DNA from 2 places in the Clostridium senegalense genome. Region 2 is predicted to be linked to the other one. Evidence: riboswitches for the same ligand, from Rfam matches in the RefSeq annotation. Region 2 holds a riboswitch; the other holds the start of a gene.
What was found. Region 2 has a riboswitch for cyclic di-GMP ahead of KQI36_RS15600 (leucine-rich repeat domain-containing protein). Riboswitches for the same ligand answer to the same signal wherever they lie in the genome.
Positions count from the first base shown of each region.

Region 1: linked by a shared signal. The riboswitch ahead of KQI36_RS11535 (carbohydrate-binding protein) and the one ahead of KQI36_RS15600 (leucine-rich repeat domain-containing protein) in region 2 are both predicted to bind cyclic di-GMP.

Region 1 is NZ_JAHLNC010000006.1:98,880-103,106, reverse strand. Features, by position in the region: T-box leader at 84-310, opposite strand; gene KQI36_RS11540 (class I SAM-dependent methyltransferase) at 372-1,202, opposite strand; gene KQI36_RS11535 (carbohydrate-binding protein) at 1,467-1,943, opposite strand; cyclic di-GMP riboswitch class II at 1,968-2,051, opposite strand; gene KQI36_RS11530 (hypothetical protein) at 2,237-2,938, shown strand; gene htpG (molecular chaperone HtpG) at 3,004-4,227, opposite strand, start outside.
Region 2 is NZ_JAHLNC010000011.1:39,328-43,554, reverse strand. Features, by position in the region: gene KQI36_RS15610 (cell wall-binding repeat-containing protein) at 1-105, shown strand, start outside; gene KQI36_RS15605 (SLAP domain-containing protein) at 309-1,118, shown strand; cyclic di-GMP riboswitch class II at 1,284-1,367, shown strand; gene KQI36_RS15600 (leucine-rich repeat domain-containing protein) at 1,587-2,420, shown strand.

The DNA of each region.
Region 1 (4,227 bases), on a different contig from region 2:
AGACTAACTTCAATAAATTGAGCTCAAATTCATTAAAATATACTAGAATAACCTCCAATAAATATAAAAAGCTTTCACTCCATAATAGGAGTGAAAGCTTTATTCACGGTGCCATCCTAATCTAACAAAATTAAAATTAACTTAGTTATCTCTACTCCCTTTAACGTAGGAACCCGTCTTATTCTACTATAATTTTCAAATAAGAACCTCCAGGATGTCATTCAATATTACTTTTCTTATAGAGCTTACACCGCCCTCTACTCGCTTTAAATACTAAACTAATATCTACTCTTCCCTTCAAAGATTTCTGAATATTTATTTTTATTTATATTACTCTTTTATTTTTATTTTGTCAATATATATTATTAAATTTATTTTTCACCTTTAGCATATAAAACATACATGATATTTTCTATGCCATTTTCTTTTTTAAGTACTTTAAGGTTTTCAAAAACTTTTAATTTAAATTCTTCTATCTTATCTAACGGTATAGCATCTAATATGGTCACATATCCATGGGTATAAAGTTTATCCCACCATTCTTGCTCATCTTTGTATATAAAAATTTTTTCTTCTTTCTCGATTTTTATATTTTTAAAATTAGATTCTTTTAAGATTTTATATAATCCTTCTTCTGTGTCAAATTCAACAGTTTCTTCATATCCACAATCCTCTTCGTATTCTGGTAAATATTCTTCCACTAATTCATCTAACCATATAAAGTTCTCATCTTTTTTTCTTAAAAATGTAGTAAATGAGAATTTACCACCACTTTTTAAAACTCTCATAATTTCTTTAAATGCAATTTCGTAATTTGGAAAAAAGAAAACTCCAAAACCACATAATACATGATTAAAATACTCACTTTCAAAATCTAAATTTTCAGCATCCATAACTATTAATTGTGCATTTTCTATGCCTTTATGCTTTATTTCTAAATTTGTTTCATCAACCATACCTTTAGATATATCTATCCCTATAACCTCTCCACTTTCCCCAACTTTCTTTGCTGATAAAAAAAGGGATGCTCCTTTTCCTGAAGCAACATCTAGTACTTTTTCTCCATAATTTATATCTGCGAATTTAACCAATTCTTCTCCAAAGTATTTAAAAAACCTCGGTCCATTATCATCAAAAACCGATGATACTCTGTCAAATAAGTCAGTTATATCTTTTTTAATCTCTCTATCTTTATCCCCCATAAATACCCCTCTATATCAATATAGTTCATTATAACTTAAACATTTAAATTTTATTTTCTAAACATTTTTAACATTATACAATATATTCATAATAGATAATAGTGTTAAAAGTAATTTTGTCAAAGAAAAAGTATGTTAATCTTAACAAAAATCAATATATAAAAATATTAAAGAAAATTCAAAGCCTACTAAAAACTTAAACTTAGTAGGCTTATTTTCACATAATATATAATTTAATAACTTTAAAATATGTTTTTAATATCTTTATTTAATTAATTCCCAGAACATTGGTCCCTCACAAGGATTCCAACCTGGTTGAGCATAATGAAATCTCTTACATTTATATGCCTGAGAATTATACATAACAATATCACCTTTTTCATATGGACTCTTATTTTCTTGAGTTAATTCCTCTTGAGCATTCCACTGTGGAATTTTTCCTACTGTTTTCCAAAACATTGGTGAATCAGAAGGTTTCCAACCTGATTGAGGATAGTGAAATCTTTTGCATTTATAAACCTTTGAACCTTGTACAACAATACTTTCTTTTTCATATGGATTCTTTTGATTTTGATTAAGTCCTTCTTGACAATTCCAAATACTTACCTCACTATTTTCATTTATTACACCATATTGTGATGTATTTTTTTCCACAGCAGAAACTGTAGAAATCATTCCACCAAAAATTATAGATGTTCCTAATACTATTGATGTTAAAACTTTTAATTGCTTTTTTTGCATATCTAACACTCCTAATTTTTTTAAACTTAATTAGGTCGGTTGCACTACTAACTCCATATAATCCAAGTGCCCACATATAAATCATATTTCATCATTCCCAAAAATATTATATAATACTTTATTTTACTTGTAAACAAACTATTTCACTTTTTTCAATATTATTACATATAAAAATAATTTTTTAACTTGTATTCCTTAATTTTAATTTTCACATATTATATACAAAACAAATTAAAAACACTTTGTATATTTTTCTATAAAAGTGAAATTATAATTTAAAGGATGTGATTAATTTGAAAAATAAAAAATCTTTAGTTTCACTTATATGTATATTTAGTATTTTACTTGTTGGTTGTAATATAAATAATAATCCTTCAAACAATATAAATAACAATACCCCTATATCTTCATCTAATACAAATAATTCTACTAGCAATAAACATTCGTATTTAGATGATTATAAACAATATTTTTATACTAAAAATACTCCTATAGCTTATACTGGTTCTGCTGAAACAGGACATAAAATAACTTTTAATAACATTGAATCCGTTAACGACTATGCACTATACACTTATGATGGGCTTATGAATGATGGTTATGGTCAAGATATTAGAGGAAAAAGAACTTTTACGGCAAAATACAAAGTTACCAATGATATGGTTATAGAATCTATTAATAATAATGATTATATTTCTAAAAATAAAGATACATTACATTCTTTTATTAAAGACTTTATAGTTTTAAAAGGTGAAATTAAAAAAGATAATTCATGGACACAAAAAACAATTATAGACGGAGTTGAATATGAAGCTATAACCACAATAACAGAAAAAAATGATACTTCTTTCACAACTGAAACTGTTATAAAAGATCTTAGCTTTGAAAATGGAAAGTATTATACAGAAACTAGAACTTATGAATTAAGTAAAGGATTAATATATTTTAGTTATCTAAATAATCCTTATTTAGAAATAAGCTATTCTTTAATCTAGCATAAATAGGACCATATAGTCAGTTATATAAATGTAACTTCTATATGGTCCTATCTTATTATCTCTTATTTCATTATTTTACATATATTATTTGTAAATTCTACTGGATCACTTATTGATAATCCTTCTATAAGTAAAGCTTGATTATATAATAAATCAGTATATAGTTTAAACTTTTCTTCATCTTTTTCATGTGCATCTTTTAGCGCATCAAACACTTCATGGTTTATATTTATTTCTAATACTTTATCTGCCTTTAAACTTGGATTATTTGGCATAGCACTTAATACCTTTTCCATTTCTATTGAAAGTTCCCCTTCATTAGATAAGCATACAGGATGTTTTTTTAATTTTTTAGATGCCTTAACTTCTTTAACCTTATCTTTTAATAATTCTTTCATACTTTCAAATAATTTATTATCTTCATCACTTGTTTTTACTTCATTTTCTTCAGTATCTATTCCTAAATCACTACTTGATACTGATTTAAATTCCTTTTCTTTATAATTTGCAAGCATTTTTATTGCAAATTCATCTACATCATCTATAAAGTATAATATTTCATATCCTTTATCTAATAATACTTCTGTTTGAGGAAGCTTTTCTATTCTTTCATATGATTCTCCAGATGCATAATAAATATATTTTTGTTCTTCTTTCATTCTAGAAACATATTCATCTAAAGTAACAAGTTTCTTTTCTTTAGATGAATAGAACATTAATAAATCTTGTAACACATCTTTATTTGCTCCAAAATCACTATATACACCATATTTTAATTGTGATCCAAAAGCTTTATAGAACTCTTCATACTTTTCTCTTTCATTTTTTAATAGACCTTCTAATTCATTTTTTATCTTAGTTTTTATGTTCTTAGCTATAAGTTTTAATTGTCTATCATGTTGTAAAATTTCTCTTGATATATTAAGTGAAAAATCTTCTGAATCTACTATTCCTTTAACAAAACTAAAATAATCTGGAAGTAAATCTGCACATTTCTCCATTATCATTACGCCGCTTGAATATAATTCTAAACCTTTTTCATAATCCTTAGTGTAAAAATCAAATGGTGCTTTTTCTGGTATATATAAAATTGAATTGTAACTTACCATACCATCAACACTTATATGAATATGTTTTAGTGGCTTATCAAATCCAAAATGTTTTTCAACATAAAAGTTATCATAATCTTCATCCTTAAGTTCTCTTTTGTTTTTTCTCCAAATAGGAACCATACTATTTATAACTTCTTCTTCTTTATACTCTTCATATTCACTTTCACTACCCTC
Region 2 (4,227 bases):
GGTAATGGACAGTATATACATTCACCAGGGCCTGGAGATGTTGTGAAAATGTCATCATCATATTATGGATATGCTACTGCAAGAAGAATTTTAAAAGAAGACTAAATTAAAAAAGTTCAATTTGTTATGGTGGTAGAACTTTTTGTGATTACTTGCTTAATTGAGGGAGAAAGTTAAAAAAATAAATTTTTTATATTTGCATTTGCTATTAATTATGTTAGTCAATGATGGTATAATTATATCTGTATGACTAAATATGGATAAAAACAATAAAGATAAAGTGTAATAATTATATACGGAGGATTTTTATGAGTAATAGTGATGTAAATTTTGTAAAATTGAAGTTATCTTTACATCCAGATGAAGAAGCTTTAGTTTCAGATATAAAAAAGATGATGTTAGAAGAAGAGTTAGAGGAATTTGATGGTATAAAAGAAAACGATGTAAATATAAGAACGTCTTATGTTTTTGATGATGGTGAAAACATTGAAATTGGAGTTTTTTTTAGAAATGCTACAAAGGATGACCTTCACTTTACTACTTTGCCATTAACGTTGGTTGATGAAAATGAAAATATTTTAGTGTCAGAAACTTTTAGATTAGATTCGTTAGGCGAAGTACCTGCTTATAGTGCAAGGCCACATAAAATATTATTTAGTAAGGCCAACATGCCTGAAAATATAAATATAAATAAAGGTTGTAAAATTATCTTTAGTAAAGAAATAGAAACTTTAAATATAGCACATATTGAATATGAAGATATAGAAAACATCCCTTTTGAAATGCAGATGTTTTTAAAACAATCATTAAATACATTGCCACCAATAGAAAAGGGACAAGTTGATTTGACTACATATGAAGTATATATGGAAAAAGACAATAAAATAAAAGTTACTTTTTTAGTTAGGAATGGTAAAAATGAAACATTTAAGGTGGAAAAATTACCTATAACAATATACGATAAGAATAATGAAATAATACATACAACTACTCTAGAAATAGATGGAATAGAGTTGAATTCTAATAAAGCAAAATTATTTAGTTTTATTATAGATTGCAGTAATAAAGAGTTAAGTGAATTTGATTTAAGTATGCTTAATTTAGAGTTTAAAAGATAATATAAAGTATTTATGATGTTTTACTAAAGAAATATTACATAAGCACGATTATTCCTTTGAGTGATAAAATTATCCTTATGAACAGCAAATTTTTTAGAGTATTGAAAAAGAAATGAAAACAATGTATAATTTTGTTAATAAAACTGAATAATTATATTACTTTGTAATTATATATGAAACAATGAAGTATATTTTGTATTTGGGTATCTGAAATATATGGAGTTAATGATACAACCGGCTAGTATATATATGTATATTAGCCGTGTTTTTTTTTCTAAAAATATTTATAATATATAAATGGTTTTAGAAAAAACAAAGTGTATATATTTAAAATTTGTAAAAAAAGTGTTAATAAATATCTAAATTTGTCGATATGTATATTACAACAATAAGTATTAAATAATAATTAAAATTAATCCATGGAGTTAAGTTATATAAAGTTTGTATTTTTGAAGTGGGGGGAAAATTTTGAATAAGAAGAAAATACAATTAATAATATTATCAGCTATATTAAGTAGCATTATATTAGCACCTAAAGAATATGTATTAGCTTGTGATAATGTAAAAGATACTCAGTTGGTTAAATGGACCCATCAGGATACGTGTGTCGAGGATGATAAGAAATATAAAATAGATATAGATAATGTAGAATATATTGTAGAGGATAATACAACAGATATAGTAAAGTTTTCAGATCCTAATTTTAAAAAGGCATTGAATGAAAAATTAGGAAAACCTTTTGATGCAGGGATTACTGTTGGCGATCTTAATAATATGAGTGGGGTCTTAGATTTAGAAGATAAAGGTATATCTAATATAGATGGAATAAGACATCTAGAAAATATAGAAGCTTTAATTTTAAATAGTAATCATTTAACTACTATTCCTAATGAAATAGAAGCATTACAAAATCTAAGAACTTTAGAATTAGATGATAATCAATTAATTATGTTGCCAGATAATATTGGTAAATTAAAAAATCTACGGGAGTTATATTTATCTGATAATCAATTGACTGTGTTGCCTAATAGTATAGGTGAACTAAATAATTTAGAAGATTTTATAGTACAAGCAAATAACTTGAGTTATTTACCAGAATCAATAGGAAAGTTAGATAAATTAGAAAAGTTATATTTATGTGCTAATGAATTAAAAGAAATTCCAGAAACGATAACAAATTTGCAAAATTTAAGAGTGTTATCATTGAAAGTAAATTATATAGAAGAATTACCTAAATCTATAAAAGAAATGAAAAGCTTAAAAGATTTAGATATAAGAGGAAACTTAATAGAGGACAATTAAAAAGATTAAGGATTAAGAATTATGAATTAAGAATTTAGGAGGAAACTGGAGTTAGATAGTTAAGAGTTAAGAGTTAAGAGTTAAAAGTTAATAGTTAAAAGTTAAGGAAGAAACTGGACTGCCAGTTTCTTTTTAATTTAAGGGAGTAAAATTTGAGTTTAGGAGATAAAACTAACCAAAGCTAAATTTAAAGTTTACAGCCGTAACAAGAAGGACAGGCGTACCAAAGTATATTTTCCATAAGTTATTTTCACAGTGAAATCGAAAAGTTATCAATAAAACCTAAAGCAATCAAAGCCGGTCCTAAAATAGCAGCTTTGCTGCGTAGTTGTTCGGGACCGACTTCGAGTACTATTGGAGAAAAACTAAAATCAACAAAAGTATCTATCCAAAAGAATAGTAAAGTAGCCAATTACGCGTCTGTCCCTCTTGTAATGGAAGTAAAACTTTGAGTGATTGCTTGCTTAGTTGAGGTAGGGAGCTTGAAAAATTGACAATTGACATTTGACAATGATGGATGAAACTGGATCACCAGTTTCTTTTTAATTTAAGGGAGTAAAATTTAAGCTGAAGATATAAAACAAACTAAAGATATATTCAAAGTTCACAGCCGTAACAAGAAGCACAGGCGTACCAAAGTATATTTTCCATAAGTTATTTTCACAGTGAAATCGAAAGATTATCAATAAAACCTAAAGTAATCAAAGCCGGTCCTTAAGATAGTTAATAGTTAAAAATTAATAGTTAAAAGTTCAGGATGAAAGTGGCAACCACTTTCTTTGGAGTTGTTGGGGACTGGCTTTGGTGTTTTAGCAAGTAGCGTAAATTTAGGAGAGTATCAAGTGCTAGTGAAGAAAATAAGTTTACCGTGCCTGTCCCATTTGTGATGGAGGTATAACTTAGGGGTATTGCATACTTAGTTGAGGTAGGGAGCTTGAAAAATTGACAATTGACATTTGACAATGATGGATGAAACTGGAGTTTAGTTAGTTAAGAGTTAATAGTTAAAAGTTAATAGTTCAGGTTGAAACTGGGCTGCCAGTTTCTTTGAACTATAGGAATTAAATTCTAAGTTTATGATATTAAATTAAACAAAGTTGTATTCAAAGTTTACAGCCGTAACAAGAAGGACAGGTTCACTTAGGTTGTAGCACCATAAAAAACTCTAGTACTCAATAAAAAGGCTAGATAAAATAAATTACCCAGTAAAGAACCAGTACTTGAGCTGCAAAGCAGCGTACCAGTTAGGTACTGGTTCTTTATTTGTCTTATTATGTGAATACAGCAATTGTGGAATCTACAATTTAAACGAAGAAAGTAGCCACAAATGAACCTGTCCCTCTTGTGATGGAGGTAGAACTTGGAGGAATTGATTACTTGGATTTTGTTAACAGAACTAAATTTTAAAAATAGATTGAGAATTATTAGGAGCATAGCGAATATTAATAACCACAACTGTCAACTATTCACTATTAAATCTTAACTAAAAAATGTAATTTTTTTAAATTAATGTTTAGTTAAGATTACGGTTATTTGCTATTAAGATTTAGAAAATATAATTAAATCAACAAGAAGAAAGGTGGAGTTAATTATGAAAAAAGTATCAAAGGTTACAATGGAAGTTTTAAAAGTATTATTTATAGGGGTATTGGTAGACGGAAGAAAGTTATTACATTAATATAAGGAAATATTACAAAGATGAAATTTAATTTTAATCCAAATAAATTTTTAGTTTAAAGCAAAGAGAATATAATTAAATCAACAAGAGGAAAGGTGGAGAGATGAATGAAAAAAGTAACAAAAATAA